4 regions of the Streptomyces sp. cg40 genome follow, and region 4 is predicted to be linked to each of the others. Evidence: riboswitches for the same ligand, from Rfam matches in the RefSeq annotation. Region 4 holds a riboswitch; each other region holds the start of a gene.
What was found. Region 4 has a riboswitch for cyclic di-AMP ahead of ACQHII_RS40635 (C40 family peptidase). Riboswitches for the same ligand answer to the same signal wherever they lie in the genome.

Region 1 (3,134 bases), 4.5 Mb from region 4:
ACGTGATCTACGTGGCATTAACTTGTGACAAGTGATCGACTGCGGCTACGTTCGCATACCAGCGCGGCGCCCCGCAGCACCCGCCGCGCGCTCCCCCAAGTCGTCACGCGAAAGGCCTCCGCATGCTCTCCGGGAACGGTCGTCACCGTCGCCCCCGTCAGGCTCCGGCAATCCTCGTCGCGGCCGGCGTGACCGGCTCCGCCATCGCCATCCCCCTCCTCGGCGCCGCCGCCGCGAACGCAGCCGACGGCACCACCTGGGACAAGGTGGCCGAATGCGAGACCGGCGGTGCCTGGAGCGAGAACAGCGGCAACGGCCACTACGGCGGGCTGCAGCTGACCCAGGACGACTGGAGCAAGTACGGCGGCGAGGACTACGCCCCGACCGCCGACCTCGCCAGCCGCTCCCAGCAGATAGCCGTCGCAGAGAAGATCCTCGACGCCAAGGGCACCTCCGAGTGGGTCACCTGCGCGCTGGTCGCCGGCCTCACCACGACCTCGGGTTCGGCGAACGTCGACACCGGCGTCGCGAGCGACTCGCCGTCGGCCGACGCGACCGGTTCGTCGGGCTCCTCGGGTTCTTCGGACTCCTCCGACTCCTCCGATGCCTCCGACTCCTCCGGTGCCTCCGGATCGTTCGGGCTGTCCGACTCCGGCAACACGGAACCGACTCCCTCCGATTCGCAGAGCCCGACTCCCTCCGCGACGGACAACCCCACCAAGTCCGACAAGTCCACCACCCCTTCGGCGGACGACGGCTCGGCCGCCGCCTCCCCGAAAATCGACGAATCGGACAACTCGGGGCAGGCGGTGGGCAAGTGGAGCCTCGTCGACACCGGCGCGCTCGACGACTCGGCCGACCAGGGAGTCGAGCAGCAGAGCACCGGCAAGCACCGCGGAGCGAGCGCCGAGGAGAGTTCCGGCGAGAGCGCGGCGCCGCAGACGTACACCGTCCGTGCCGGCGACTCCCTCGCGTCCATCGCCGACTCCCTTGGCTTCGAGGGCGGATGGCGCGCGCTGTACGCCGAGAACAAAAAGGTGATAGGCGCCGATCCGTCCACTGTCGTCGCCGGTCAGACCCTGGACGTCAGTGCTGAAACGGGCGGAAAGTAGCAGTAAAACAGCGGGAGTTCACGTCACACTTCGAGCCGAATGTCCGGTTTGGTGAAAGTGTGGGATGAGTCTCAGAAGCCCTGATCGTCTTTGAAATTCCGCCGATTCCCTGTCTACGGTCAAGGCCGCTCGTCACCACGAGCCCCGGCTGCCGCACACGCCGAGTCCTGCCAGCGGCCTCCGGGAACAGTCGTCGCGTCAAGCGCCGTAGGCAGGAGCGGGGGACCCAAGGTAAGTGCCGGGCCCGGGAGTCGAGAGACGTCCGGAACCGGCTTGGGGTCAAGTCGCGCACCGTGAGGTGCGTGGCCGGGCAACTCACACGGCCCGAACCCGACAGCTCACCTCGCAGGCGTCGGTGAGGGGATTGGGATCTTCCATGCTGTTTTCCGGCAAGGGCAAGCACCGCCGTCCGTCCAAGGCCACCCGCGTCGCCACGCTCGCCGGCGTGACCGGTGTCGCCATCGCCGCTCCGCTCATGGCCACCGGCAGCGCCTCCGCCGCCACCGCCTCCGAGTGGGACGCGGTCGCCCAGTGCGAGTCCGGCGGCAACTGGTCCATCAACACGGGCAACGGCTACTACGGCGGTCTCCAGTTCTCCGCCTCGACGTGGGCCGCGTACGGCGGCACCGCCTACGCCTCCACCGCGAACCAGGCCTCCAAGTCGCAGCAGATAGCCGTGGCCGAGAAGGTCCTCGCCTCCCAGGGCAAGGGCGCCTGGCCCGTCTGCGGCACCGGTCTGTCGAGCGCCGCCTACTCCGGCGGCAGCTCCAGCTCGTCGAGCAGCAGCTCCTCGTCCAAGGCCACCACCGAGCGCTCCACGACCGACACCACCGCGTCGCGCTCCGCCGAGCGCCCGGCCGTCAAGAAGACCGTCACCACCCCGACCGGCAAGAAGGTCAAGAAGGGCGACGGCGAGTACAAGGTCGTCAAGGGCGACACCCTCAGCTCCATCGCCGAGAAGCACAAGGTCAAGGGCGGCTGGCAGCAGCTGTTCAAGCTGAACAAGAGCATCATCGACGACGCCGACTTCATCTACCCGGGTCAGCAGCTCCACCTTAAGTAGCACTCAGCTGAACCACAGCGCCCTCACATCCGTGGACTGCATCATGGAGACCTCGTGAGGGTCACCCCCGTCCCCCACGGGCTCCCCGCTCCGGTGCGTGTTCCCCCGTACGCACCGGAGCGGGGCTTTTTTTGTGCGCCCACTCCTGTCCCCGTGTTCTTTCGCGGGACTCTTTGTTCCGTTCGGAAACAATTTACTCTCGGTTCTGTCCATCAGGCGGCCGACCGGATGGCCAATCGCCCCGAGCCGGTTAGGCTCGTCTCGCAGAGCCGCTGCGGTGTTGCCGCAGCCGCGTCAGACCCCAAGAAGGAGATGCTCGTGCCGTCCATCGACGTCGTCGTAGCCCGGGAAATCCTGGACTCCCGAGGCAACCCCACGGTCGAGGTCGAGGTCGGCCTCGACGACGGCAGCACGGGTCGTGCCGCCGTTCCGTCCGGCGCCTCCACGGGTGCCTTCGAAGCCATCGAGCTGCGTGACGGCGACCCCAACCGCTACGGCGGCAAGGGCGTCGAGAAGGCCGTCCTCGCCGTCATCGAGCAGATCGGCCCGGAGCTCGTCGGCTACGACGCCACCGAGCAGCGCCTGATCGACCAGGCGATGTTCGACCTGGACGCCACCGACAACAAGGGCTCGCTCGGCGCCAACGCCATCCTCGGCGTCTCCCTCGCCGTCGCGCACGCCGCCTCCGAGGCCAGCGACCTCCCCCTCTTCCGCTACCTCGGCGGACCGAACGCGCACCTGCTGCCCGTTCCGATGATGAACATCCTGAACGGCGGCTCGCACGCCGACTCGAACGTGGACATCCAGGAGTTCATGATCGCCCCGATCGGCGCGGAGTCCTTCTCCGAGGCGCTGCGCTGGGGCGCCGAGGTCTACCACACCCTCAAGAAGGTGCTGAAGACCAAGGGCCTGTCCACCGGCCTCGGCGACGAGGGCGGCTTCGCCCCGAACCTGGAGTC
Region 2 (3,134 bases), 8.5 Mb from region 4:
GGGTACTTGTCCTTGAGCTGCCGGTCCTCGAACCCGGTGCAGCTCCAGGAGGCGTTGGCGTTGGCCGGGCCGTTGACGAAGGCCTTGGCGTCCCCGGTGATGATGCGCAGGAGGCGCGGCATCGCGACGACCTTGCTCTGCGGGTTGCCCTCGAAGGTCAGGGTGACCTGCTTGGCCGTGACGATCTCACCGGAGTTGCCCTCGGTGCCGCCGCCGGGCTTGTCGGCGTCCCGTTCCTGCTTGCCGTTCTGCAGGCGCAGCACGGGCCAGTAGTAGGTGGACTTGTCGCCCGGGTTCTCGCAGCTCGTGTCGGCGTTCGCGAGGTCCTGGTCGCTGGCGAAGGCGTTGTTGGACTGGTTGCCGATGTAGTCGTGGAAGTGGTGGGCGCCGTTGGAGACTCCGGGCGCGACGATCACGTTGTCGGAGTTGAACAGACCGTTCTCGTTCACCCCGCAGGCGGTGACGAACGTGCCTCGGGAGGCATTGGCCTGCTCCTGCGGAGCGTTCACATTCGGCTGTACAGAGGTGATGTCCGCGTAGTCCGAGGCGACCGGCCCGTTGGTGGACTGCTGCTGGCCCTGCTGCCCCTGGTCTCCGGTGCTGGCGCTGGCACTGGCACTGGCGCTCTGGTCGCCGCCGTTACCGCCCTGGTCACCCTGGTCGCCGGTCTCGTTCGTGGGCGCGATCAGGGTGCAGCCGGCGAGCGCGTCGAGTCCCTCCGGGCGGTCCCCGACGCGTGCGATGGCGTCGTCGATCCGCCCGATGGACGCGGCCCGCTTCTCCTTCAACGGATTCATGATCTCGTTGTCGGCGAAGGAGGCGTCCTGACGGATGGACTCCCTGGAGTCCTGAAGCTTCTGGTAGGCCTCGGTTATCTGCTGGTCCAGATTCGCGAGTTCCTTGTCGACGTCGGCCTTCGCCTCGTCGGGCACCGTCGTCAACTGGGTGCCGATGTCCGGGCAGTCGATCGTCGCGCCGCGCGATGCCGCGTCCGGAGAACCCTGTTGGGCGGAGTCGCCGCCCCAACCACCTTCGGACGCCGACGCGTAGACGTTCGCCGCCATCAGTCCTCCGCCGCCCAGCATCAGGGCGACTGCTGCCATCGTCGCGCGTCGTGCGCCTGTGGGGCGTCTGCGCGTGTTGCGTGCCAAGGAAGTTGCTCCTACACGTATCGGTCGGCCCGGCTCGTCCCGGCATGGAAATCCCCCGACCCAATACGGAGCCCGGTCCCGGTGTGTTCAACCGTCCCAGAAATTCATAGCGACCTCTTATGGATCACCCGCCCCCGCGGGCTCCTGGCCCCTCGACACACCAGGGCGAGGTAAAGGTCACAAATACGTATCGGACATATCGCGCTTCAACCTTCACACGGGGCACACACGTTGGCTAAGTTGACGTTCAGGCCGTACGACCTACTCCGGCGATCGGCGCCGGGCCGCACGGCTTGCGCCGAGTCCGGCGTGCCGCCCGCGGCAGCCGGAGCCGGGGACCCAACCGAACTTGGGGTGAATCGGTCCAACTGCCCCTCAGGGCAAGGACCGTAGGGCAAACCTTCCGTGATCGACGCCCGAACCCGACAGCTAACCCGGTAGGCGCGAAGCGGAAGGAGCACGTCTGCCATGCCGGCAGAACGACGCACGCGCACCGGAGGCAGTGGCCCCACCGTGGACGACCGACCCAGCCGCGACGAAGTCCAGCGGCGGATCAACTCTCTTTACGACCGGGCCGAGACGGACTCCGGAACCTACAACGCCACACGTGCGATGTCCGGGAAACCGCGTACACGTGTCGAGTCGCGCCCCGGCGCGTCACGTTCTTCCGACCCCGCCGTCGAAGCCGTCACCCGGCAGCTGTTCGACCGCGCCCGCACCCAACTGGGCCCGACCGTACCGGCGATGCTGCCGCCCGGCAGGACCCCGGCCCGCCCGGCCGAGTCCCGCCCCGAGCGGTCCGAACGGCGTCCCGAGCCCCAGAGCACCGGCCGCGCGCTCGACGCACAGCCCGGCCGTGCCGTGGCCGAACTGACCGCGGGGACCACCGCCGCACCGGAGTCCATCGCCACGCAACTCACGGTCCCCATGGCGGAGTTGACCGCGGCACCCGTCGCGGCGCTGCCTCCCGCCGCACAGCAGACACAGCAGACACAGCAGTCTCCTGTGATGCCGCAGACGTCGCAGACACAAATGCCTCAGATGTCGCAGCTCGCCCAGATCGCGCAGATGGCTCAGGCCCAGATGGCGCAGATGCCCACGGCAACCGTCCTCGACCTGCCGCCGGTACCGCCCGCTCCGGCCGTCGAGATGCCGGCCGCGCGCGTCATGGCGCCACAGCAGTTCGCCACCGCCCCGGCACCAGCACCGGCCTTCGACCCGCTCACCGCGAGCCTGGACCTGCTCCCGGCCATCGGCGCGCCGCGCACCGAGACCGCGCCGGCGGGCGCCACCTGGCCGCCCCCGGAGACGGCCTGGTCCGCCCCGGAGACCACGTGGTCCACCGGACAGATGCCCATGGTGACCGAGCAACAGACCTGGGCGACAGGGCAGATGCCCGCAGTGATTCAGCAACAGCCCTGGGCCACCGGCCAGTTCCCCGCAGTGACCGAGCAGCAGCCGTGGGCCACAGGGCAGATGTCCGCGGTGACCGAGCAACAGGCTTGGTCCACCGGGCAGATACCTCTGATCCCCCAGCAGCCCTCGCCCCAGCCCGACTGGCAGCCCGCACCGGAACCGTCCTGGCGCCCGCCGCAGCAGGAGTGGCAGCCGGCCGCCCCCGCCCCCGAGGTCTCCTTCGCCGCGGCCCCCGTACTCGCACCCCCCGCCCCTCCGGCCATGGCCCCGGAAGTCACACTCCCCCCGGCCCCGGTCATGAGCCCGACGCCCGCCGCCGTCATGCCCACCCCCACCGCACCGGACGCCGGCACCCAGAGCAAGACCGACACCGCGCTCGCCTTCGCGCGCGCACAGATCGGCAGGCCCTGCCTGTGGGGCGCGGCGGGACCGGACGCGTACGACTGCTCCAGCCTCACCCAGGCCGCCTGGAAGGCAGCGGGGGTCATGCTCCCGCGCACCGCCCAGGAACAGTCGGGCGCGGGCGCGCTCGTCCCTCTCACGGACATCCGCGCCGGCGACCTGATC
Region 3 (3,134 bases), 5.9 Mb from region 4:
ACCTCGAAGGGCTCGCCCGAATTACCGGGCGAGCCCTTCGCAATTCCACTTGCGGGCAGCAGAAATAATCCCCCGCGAATTATCCCCTCTTTGTATACGGCGCCCGTGTTAATGCCGGAGGCCCGACATGTTTACGGGAGGTTGCGAAGTCCTCACACGGTCCGTGCCGTTCGCCCCGCCGGGAAAGCGCAGCCGGTGCGCGCTGCCCGCGCGCTCGGTGTGCAGGGCGGTGATCGCCCGCGCGCGCTCCCCGTCGCCGCGCGCCACGGCGTCCACGATGGCCCCGTGCTCCGCCCAGGACTCCACGGGGTTGGCCGGTGCCTCCACCGCGTACATCCAGGCGATCTTGTGCCGCAGTTGGGTCAGCATCGAGGTCAGGGCGGGGCTCCCGGAGGCCTGGGCCAGCGTCTCGTGGAACCAGCTGCCCAGGGAGCGCAGATCCTCGCTGTTGCCCCTCCTGGCGCGCTCCTGGCCCAGCCTGACGAGTCCGCGCAGCACCTTGAGGTGGGCCTCGGTGCGCCGCTGGGCGGCCCGCGAGGCGCCGAGCGGCTCCAGCAGCATCCGCATCTCCAGCAGGTCGGCGGCCTCCTGCTCGGTCGGTTCCGCGACGCACGCGCCCGCGTGCCGCCGGGTCACCACGAACCCCTCCGCCTCCAGCGTGCGCAGCGCCTCCCGCACGGGGACGCGCGAGACGCCGTACCGGCGCGCGAGGAGTTCCTCCGTGAGCCGGCCGCCGCGCTCGTAGACACCGGCGACGATGTCGTCCCGGATCGCCGTGCATACCGAGTGCGCCGGAATACGCATGTCCGACCTCCGCCTTAATCCCCGTGAAACGTCGACGATTGACGTGTGTTCCGTGACTCTATTGCAATCAGCGGGAATTTCCGATGGCGGACCGGAATCCATGGATATTTTTTGGACAGGAGGGGTCCGGAAACGCCGAAAGCCCCGGCCGACGGGCCGGGGCTCCGGGAAGTGCGGTGGTGCGTCGTCAGACGTTGACGCCGTGCTTGCGGAGGTAGGCGACGGGGTCGACGTCGGAGCCGTACTCGGCGGTCGTACGGGCCTCGAAGTGGAGGTGCGGTCCGGTGACGTTGCCGGTCGCCCCGGAGAGACCGATCTGCTGGCCCGGGGTGACCTTCTGGCCGACCGAGACGCCGATGGACGACAGGTGGCCGTACATGGTGTACATGCCGTCGGCCATCCTGATCACGACCTCGTTGCCGTACGAGCCGCCCCAGCCTGCCTCGACGACGGTGCCGGAGCCCACCGCGTGGACGCTGGTGCCGGTCGAGGCGTGGAAGTCGATGCCCGTGTGGGCGCCGGAGGACCACAGGGAGCCGCCGGTCTTGTAGCCGGTGGACACATAGGAGTTGGCGACCGGCGCGACGAAGGTGTTGAGCCTCTTGCGCTCGGCCTCGCGGGCGGCGCGTGCCTGGGCCTCGCGGGCCGCCTCGGCCTGGGCGGCGGCCTTGGCGCGGGCGGTCTCCTCGGCCAGCGTCTCGGCGGCGGCCTGCCGCTGGGCGACGGCCTGGGCGTCGATCTTCTCGGCCACGGAGTCGCCGATGGCGACGACGGGGGTGAGGCCGGTCTGTTCGGGGGTGGGCTCCGCGGCGAACGCCGGGGCGGCGGCCAGGGTGCCCACTACCCCGGAGGTGGCGAGAGCCGCGACGCTCGCGGCACGAACGGTGGTGCGGTGGGTCCGGCTCGGGCGACGGTGCTTCCCGGTGGCGCGGGTGAACGCCATGAAGTGGCTGGTCCTTTCCTTCCTTCTCGCCTACCGGGTTAGCTGACGGGTTCGGAGCAGGAAGGTCTCCTACGGACTCCCCCGCTGTGCGCGCGGGCGTCCGATTCACCCCAGGGACTCATGTGGGTCCCCGGCTCCCCTGGCTCGCGCCGTACGGGGACTCGGCGATGACTGTCCGGTGCCGCGAGTGCGGCGCGGTGCCTGACGGACAGCCGGACCGACGCTAAGGGGGGCCACTTTCAATCCCCAAACGGATCACGGTTTTTGTAGCGCACGCCACAGGGCAGACAGGCAACCTCTCCCCCAATTCGGACAATAGGGAGCCCTGACGGCCGTTCAGTCATCAGGGCTCCCCCACGCGCGCGTGCCGCTCTGCGTCTACTCCGCTGGAACGACGGTCACTTCGCCGATACCGAGGGCCTCGACGGGCTCCTTGATCTGCTCCGCGTCGCCCACGAGGATCGTCACCAGACGGTCCACCGGGAAGGCGTTGACGACCGCCGCGGTGGCCTCCACGGTGCCGGTCGCGGCGAGCTGCCGGTACAGCGTCGCCTGGTAGTCGTCGGGCAGGTGCTGCTCGACCTGGTCGGCCAGCGTGCTCGCCACGGCGGCGGCGGTCTCGTACTTGAGCGGCGCCACCCCGACGAGGTTCTGTACGGCGATGTCCCGCTCGGCGTCGGTGAGTCCGCCCTCGGCGAGCTTGCGGAGCACCGTCCACAGGTCGTCCAGGGCCGGACCGGTGTTCGGGGTGTCCACGGAGCCGCTGATCGCCAGCATCGAGACGCCCGTGCCGTCGGGTGCCGAACGCAGCACCTGGCCGAAGGCCCGCACACCGTAGGTGTAGCCCTTCTCCTCGCGCAGGACGCGGTCCAGGCGGGAGGTGAGGGTGCCGCCGAGGCAGTACGTGCCGAGCACCTGTGCGGGCCACACGCGGTCGTGCCGGTCGGCTCCGACGCGGCCGATGAGCAGCTGCGTCTGCACGGCGCCGGGCCGGTGCACGATCACGACCCGCCCGGTGTCGTCGGCGGTCACCGCCGGCACGGGGCGCGGCTGGCCGGCGGGCCCGGTCCACGAGCCCAGGGTGTCGGCGAGCAGCGCGTCCAGGTCGATGCCGGTCAGGTCGCCGACGACCACGGCGGTGGCGGTCGCGGGGCGGACGTGCCGGTCGTAGAAGGCGCGTACGGCCGTGGAGTCGATCTTCTGGACGGTCTCCTCGGTGCCCTGGCGCGGGCGCGACATGCGCGAGCTCGCCGGGAACAGCTCCTTGGAGAGCTCCTTGGCCGCGCGGCGGGACGGGTTGGCCGTCTCGTGCGGGATCTCGTCGAGGCGGTTGCGGACCAGCCGCTCGACCTCGCTGTCCGCGAAGGCGGGTGCCCTGAGGGCGTCC
Region 4 (3,134 bases):
ACAGTACCGCGCGGGCCGCCGCCTCGGCGTCGACGACATCGGTCTTGCCATGACGTCGACGAACTGCCTTGTCCGGCTGGTTGACCTCGGTCACGTCGATGCCTTCGGCCCGCAGGTGCCGTGTCAGGGCGGCCCCGTAGGAGCCGGTGCACTCGACTCCGGCGCGTCGCAGCACACCGAACGAGCGAGCCCAGGCGGCGAGTTGGCGATAGCCTTCCGCGGTCGCCGGGAAGCTCCGGCTGTCCAGGGTGGCGCCGAGCACGGTGATGACGGCCGCGGCGCGCACATCCTTGTGGGTGTCCACTCCAAGCAGCACTTCCTCGGCGGGCTCGGCCGGGATGTGACACGGGGCAGCGGACTGCGTGATGCTGGGCTCGTCGTACGGCCACCGGAAGCACGGCAGGGCTCTCATGATCGGGGATACCCACCCGATCGGCGACGACCGCCGTGCAGCAACAGGCCTGTTACGGCTCAGGCATTCCGGACGGGCTGCCCGCACCCATTGACGGACGCTCCTACCGCGGCGAGTCGCGACAGGCTCGCAGATCAGAGCGGCCATGGGGACGACCACTGGCTGGTTGCCGAACGCAACAGCGACAACACTCCCGCCAGAGAACCGTCAAAACGGTGACAGGAATGTGAGACACGAGCCCCCACGGGGAGCAAAAAAGACCCTCCGACCTGGGCATTTGAGTTGATCACTAGAATCCGCTCCCATCATAACGTCATGTACGTCCTGTACATTTCTTACAGATGCCGAAGGAGGGGTACCCATGACCCGACCGTTCGCCCGCCATGTCCTGCCCGAATTCACGGAGCGCACCAGTTCCGGGCACCGGACGATGGATCCGTACTCGAAGCTGCTGGAGGAGCGGATCGTCTTCCTCGGGACGCCGATCGACGACATCTCGGCGAACGACGTGATGGCCCAGTTCATGCACCTCGAGTACCAGGCACCGGACCGGGACATCTCGCTGTACATCAACTCGCCCGGCGGCTCGTTCACCGCGATGTCGGCGATCTACGACACTCTCCAGTACGTCAGTTGCGACGTGGAGACGATCTGCCTCGGCCGGGCCGGCACCACCGCGGCGGTGCTGCTGGCGGCCGGCACCCCGGGCAAGCGGTCGGCGCTGCCGGGCGCGCGGATGACGCTCCACCAGCCCTCGCTGCCCGAGCCGATCCAGGGTCAGGCGAGTGATCTCGCCATCCAGGCCGAGGAGTTGGCGCGCACCCGGTCCCAACTGGAGGCGCTGCTGGCCCTGCACACGGGCCGGACGGCGGAGCAGGTGAGCGCGGACATCGAGCGGGATCTCGTTCTGGACGCCCAACAGGCTCTGGAATACGGGCTGGTGGACCGGATCGTGCCGACCCGCAAGACCTCGCTCACCGAGTCCGGCGGGGAGTGAGCCGACGATGCTGCCGCCGGAGCTTCCGCCGCTGCCCGCGCTGACGCGTGCCGAGGGCGAGTTGATCGACCGTTATCTGGATGTGGCCGACCTGCTGGGCCGTATCAACCCGGCGCACCACGGGGACACGTACCGTGGACTGCGGGCGGCCCAGGCACTGGTGGCCAAGGCCACCGAACTGCGGGACGCGCTGGCCCTGATGCACCAGCGGGGCGAGACCGAACTGCACGCCCCCACGCTCGCGCGGGCGCTGCGCGTGCTGGACGGGGAGCGCCGCACCGCTCGCGTCACGATCCCCGCGCCCTCCGACAGTTGACGGACCCGGAGCCATGAGGGCCGGGGGCGAAACGGGCCGAACGGTGTACCCCCGATCGATGTAGTCGCCGCTCCGTCCATGCGGCCGTCCGGGTTGCGCAACACGCGTAGCCCGTGGGGCGGGTGAGGTGTTCCGGTGCTGGTCCGAGGGTCATGCACACTCGACACGCCTTCGAACACCGCTGCGTTCAGCCGAACGAGTGAGTGGTGAGTAACCCCACAAATCCCCGATTCCGTTGGGCTTTTCGGACATTCATAGGTGAAGATCCCTGTCTGACGACAAGACCCCGCCGCAGCGGCGGGGCGATCCGGGCGGACGCCGAGTCCTGCCGCCGCCCGGATGACAGGTCGACAGGATTGCATCGGCAGGAGTGGAGGACCCAAGCACGACGGGTCGCCGGGACGGTCACGCCATGACCGGGCCGAGCAGCCCTTGGGGTGAAGCCGCGAGTGTGCGGCCGGGCAACTTCGCCAGCCCGAATCCGACAGGTCATCCTTCACAGGCGGCTGACGAAGGGTTGCGCATGACTGCGCTCAATCGTGTCCCGTCGCTGATGGTCCGGGCCGGTACGGCTTCGGCCTTCGCCATCGCCGCCGTCGGCGGTTCCGTCGTGATCCCGGGCGTCGCATCCGACGCCGCGGCCGCGACACCCGCGACGAAGGCACTCCAGGTCGCGGCGTCCAAGAAGGGCGCCCCGTACAGGTACGGGGCCACCGGGCCGGGCCGCTTCGACTGCTCCGGGCTCACGCTGTACTCGTACAAGAAGGCAGGCAAGAAGCTGCCGCGTACGGCGGCCCAGCAGTACAACAAGACCCACCACATCTCGGCCGGCAGCCGCAAGGCCGGGGACCTCGTCTTCTTCCACTCGGGCTCCAGCGTCTACCACGTCGGCATCTACGCCGGCGGGGGAAAGATCTGGCACGCCCCGAAGACCGGGGACGTGGTGCGGTTGCAGAAGATCTGGACCAAGAGCGTCTGGTACGGCCGGGTCAGCTGATCCGTGCTGAAAACTCCCGAGGGGGTGGCGGTCTCCTGACGGACCGCCACCCCCTCGGGTGTTCGAAGGCGTTCGGCATGGTCTCTACGGCTCCTGCTGGCCGGCGGCGGTCACCGGCCGGGCCGGGACCGTCCAGGGCACCTCGATGGAGACCGTCTTGCCGCCCTCCAGGGTGGGCCGGACCCGGAGTTTGCCGCCGCACTCCGCGGTCAGCCAGCGGATGATGACCATGCCCCGGCCGTTGTCCTGCTGGACGGCGGCCGGCAGGCGTTTGGGGAAGCGGGGATGGCTGTCGGTGACTCCGATGCGCAGCTGTTCGTCACGCTCCAGCTCGATGTCCACCGTGAAGGTGGGTGACTGTCCGAAGGTGTGCTGTACGGCGTTGGTGGCGAGTTCGGAGACGATGAGGCGG

Region 1: linked by a shared signal. The riboswitch ahead of ACQHII_RS19820 (transglycosylase family protein) and the one ahead of ACQHII_RS40635 (C40 family peptidase) in region 4 are both predicted to bind cyclic di-AMP.
Region 2: linked by a shared signal. The riboswitch ahead of ACQHII_RS02140 (NlpC/P60 family protein) and the one ahead of ACQHII_RS40635 (C40 family peptidase) in region 4 are both predicted to bind cyclic di-AMP.
Region 3: linked by a shared signal. The riboswitch ahead of ACQHII_RS13525 (M23 family metallopeptidase) and the one ahead of ACQHII_RS40635 (C40 family peptidase) in region 4 are both predicted to bind cyclic di-AMP.

What each region holds. Positions count from the first base shown of each region.
Region 1 covers NZ_CP190128.1:4,499,277-4,502,410, reverse strand. The annotation lists gene ACQHII_RS19825 (transglycosylase family protein) at 123-1,112, shown strand; cyclic di-AMP (ydaO/yuaA leader) riboswitch at 1,306-1,479, shown strand; gene ACQHII_RS19820 (transglycosylase family protein) at 1,489-2,175, shown strand; gene eno (phosphopyruvate hydratase) at 2,488-3,134, shown strand, end outside.
Region 2 covers NZ_CP190128.1:513,050-516,183, forward strand. The annotation lists gene ACQHII_RS02135 (DUF1996 domain-containing protein) at 1-1,103, opposite strand, end outside; cyclic di-AMP (ydaO/yuaA leader) riboswitch at 1,438-1,611, shown strand; gene ACQHII_RS02140 (NlpC/P60 family protein) at 1,620-3,134, shown strand, end outside.
Region 3 covers NZ_CP190128.1:3,111,597-3,114,730, forward strand. The annotation lists gene ACQHII_RS13520 (GntR family transcriptional regulator) at 109-804, opposite strand; gene ACQHII_RS13525 (M23 family metallopeptidase) at 992-1,747, opposite strand; cyclic di-AMP (ydaO/yuaA leader) riboswitch at 1,761-1,924, opposite strand; gene ACQHII_RS13530 (M16 family metallopeptidase) at 2,126-3,134, opposite strand, start outside.
Region 4 covers NZ_CP190128.1:8,998,138-9,001,271, reverse strand. The annotation lists gene ACQHII_RS40650 (IS110 family transposase) at 1-412, opposite strand, end outside; gene ACQHII_RS40645 (ATP-dependent Clp protease proteolytic subunit) at 774-1,409, shown strand; gene ACQHII_RS40640 (hypothetical protein) at 1,417-1,725, shown strand; cyclic di-AMP (ydaO/yuaA leader) riboswitch at 2,073-2,245, shown strand; gene ACQHII_RS40635 (C40 family peptidase) at 2,249-2,722, shown strand; gene ACQHII_RS40630 (ATP-binding protein) at 2,807-3,134, opposite strand, start outside.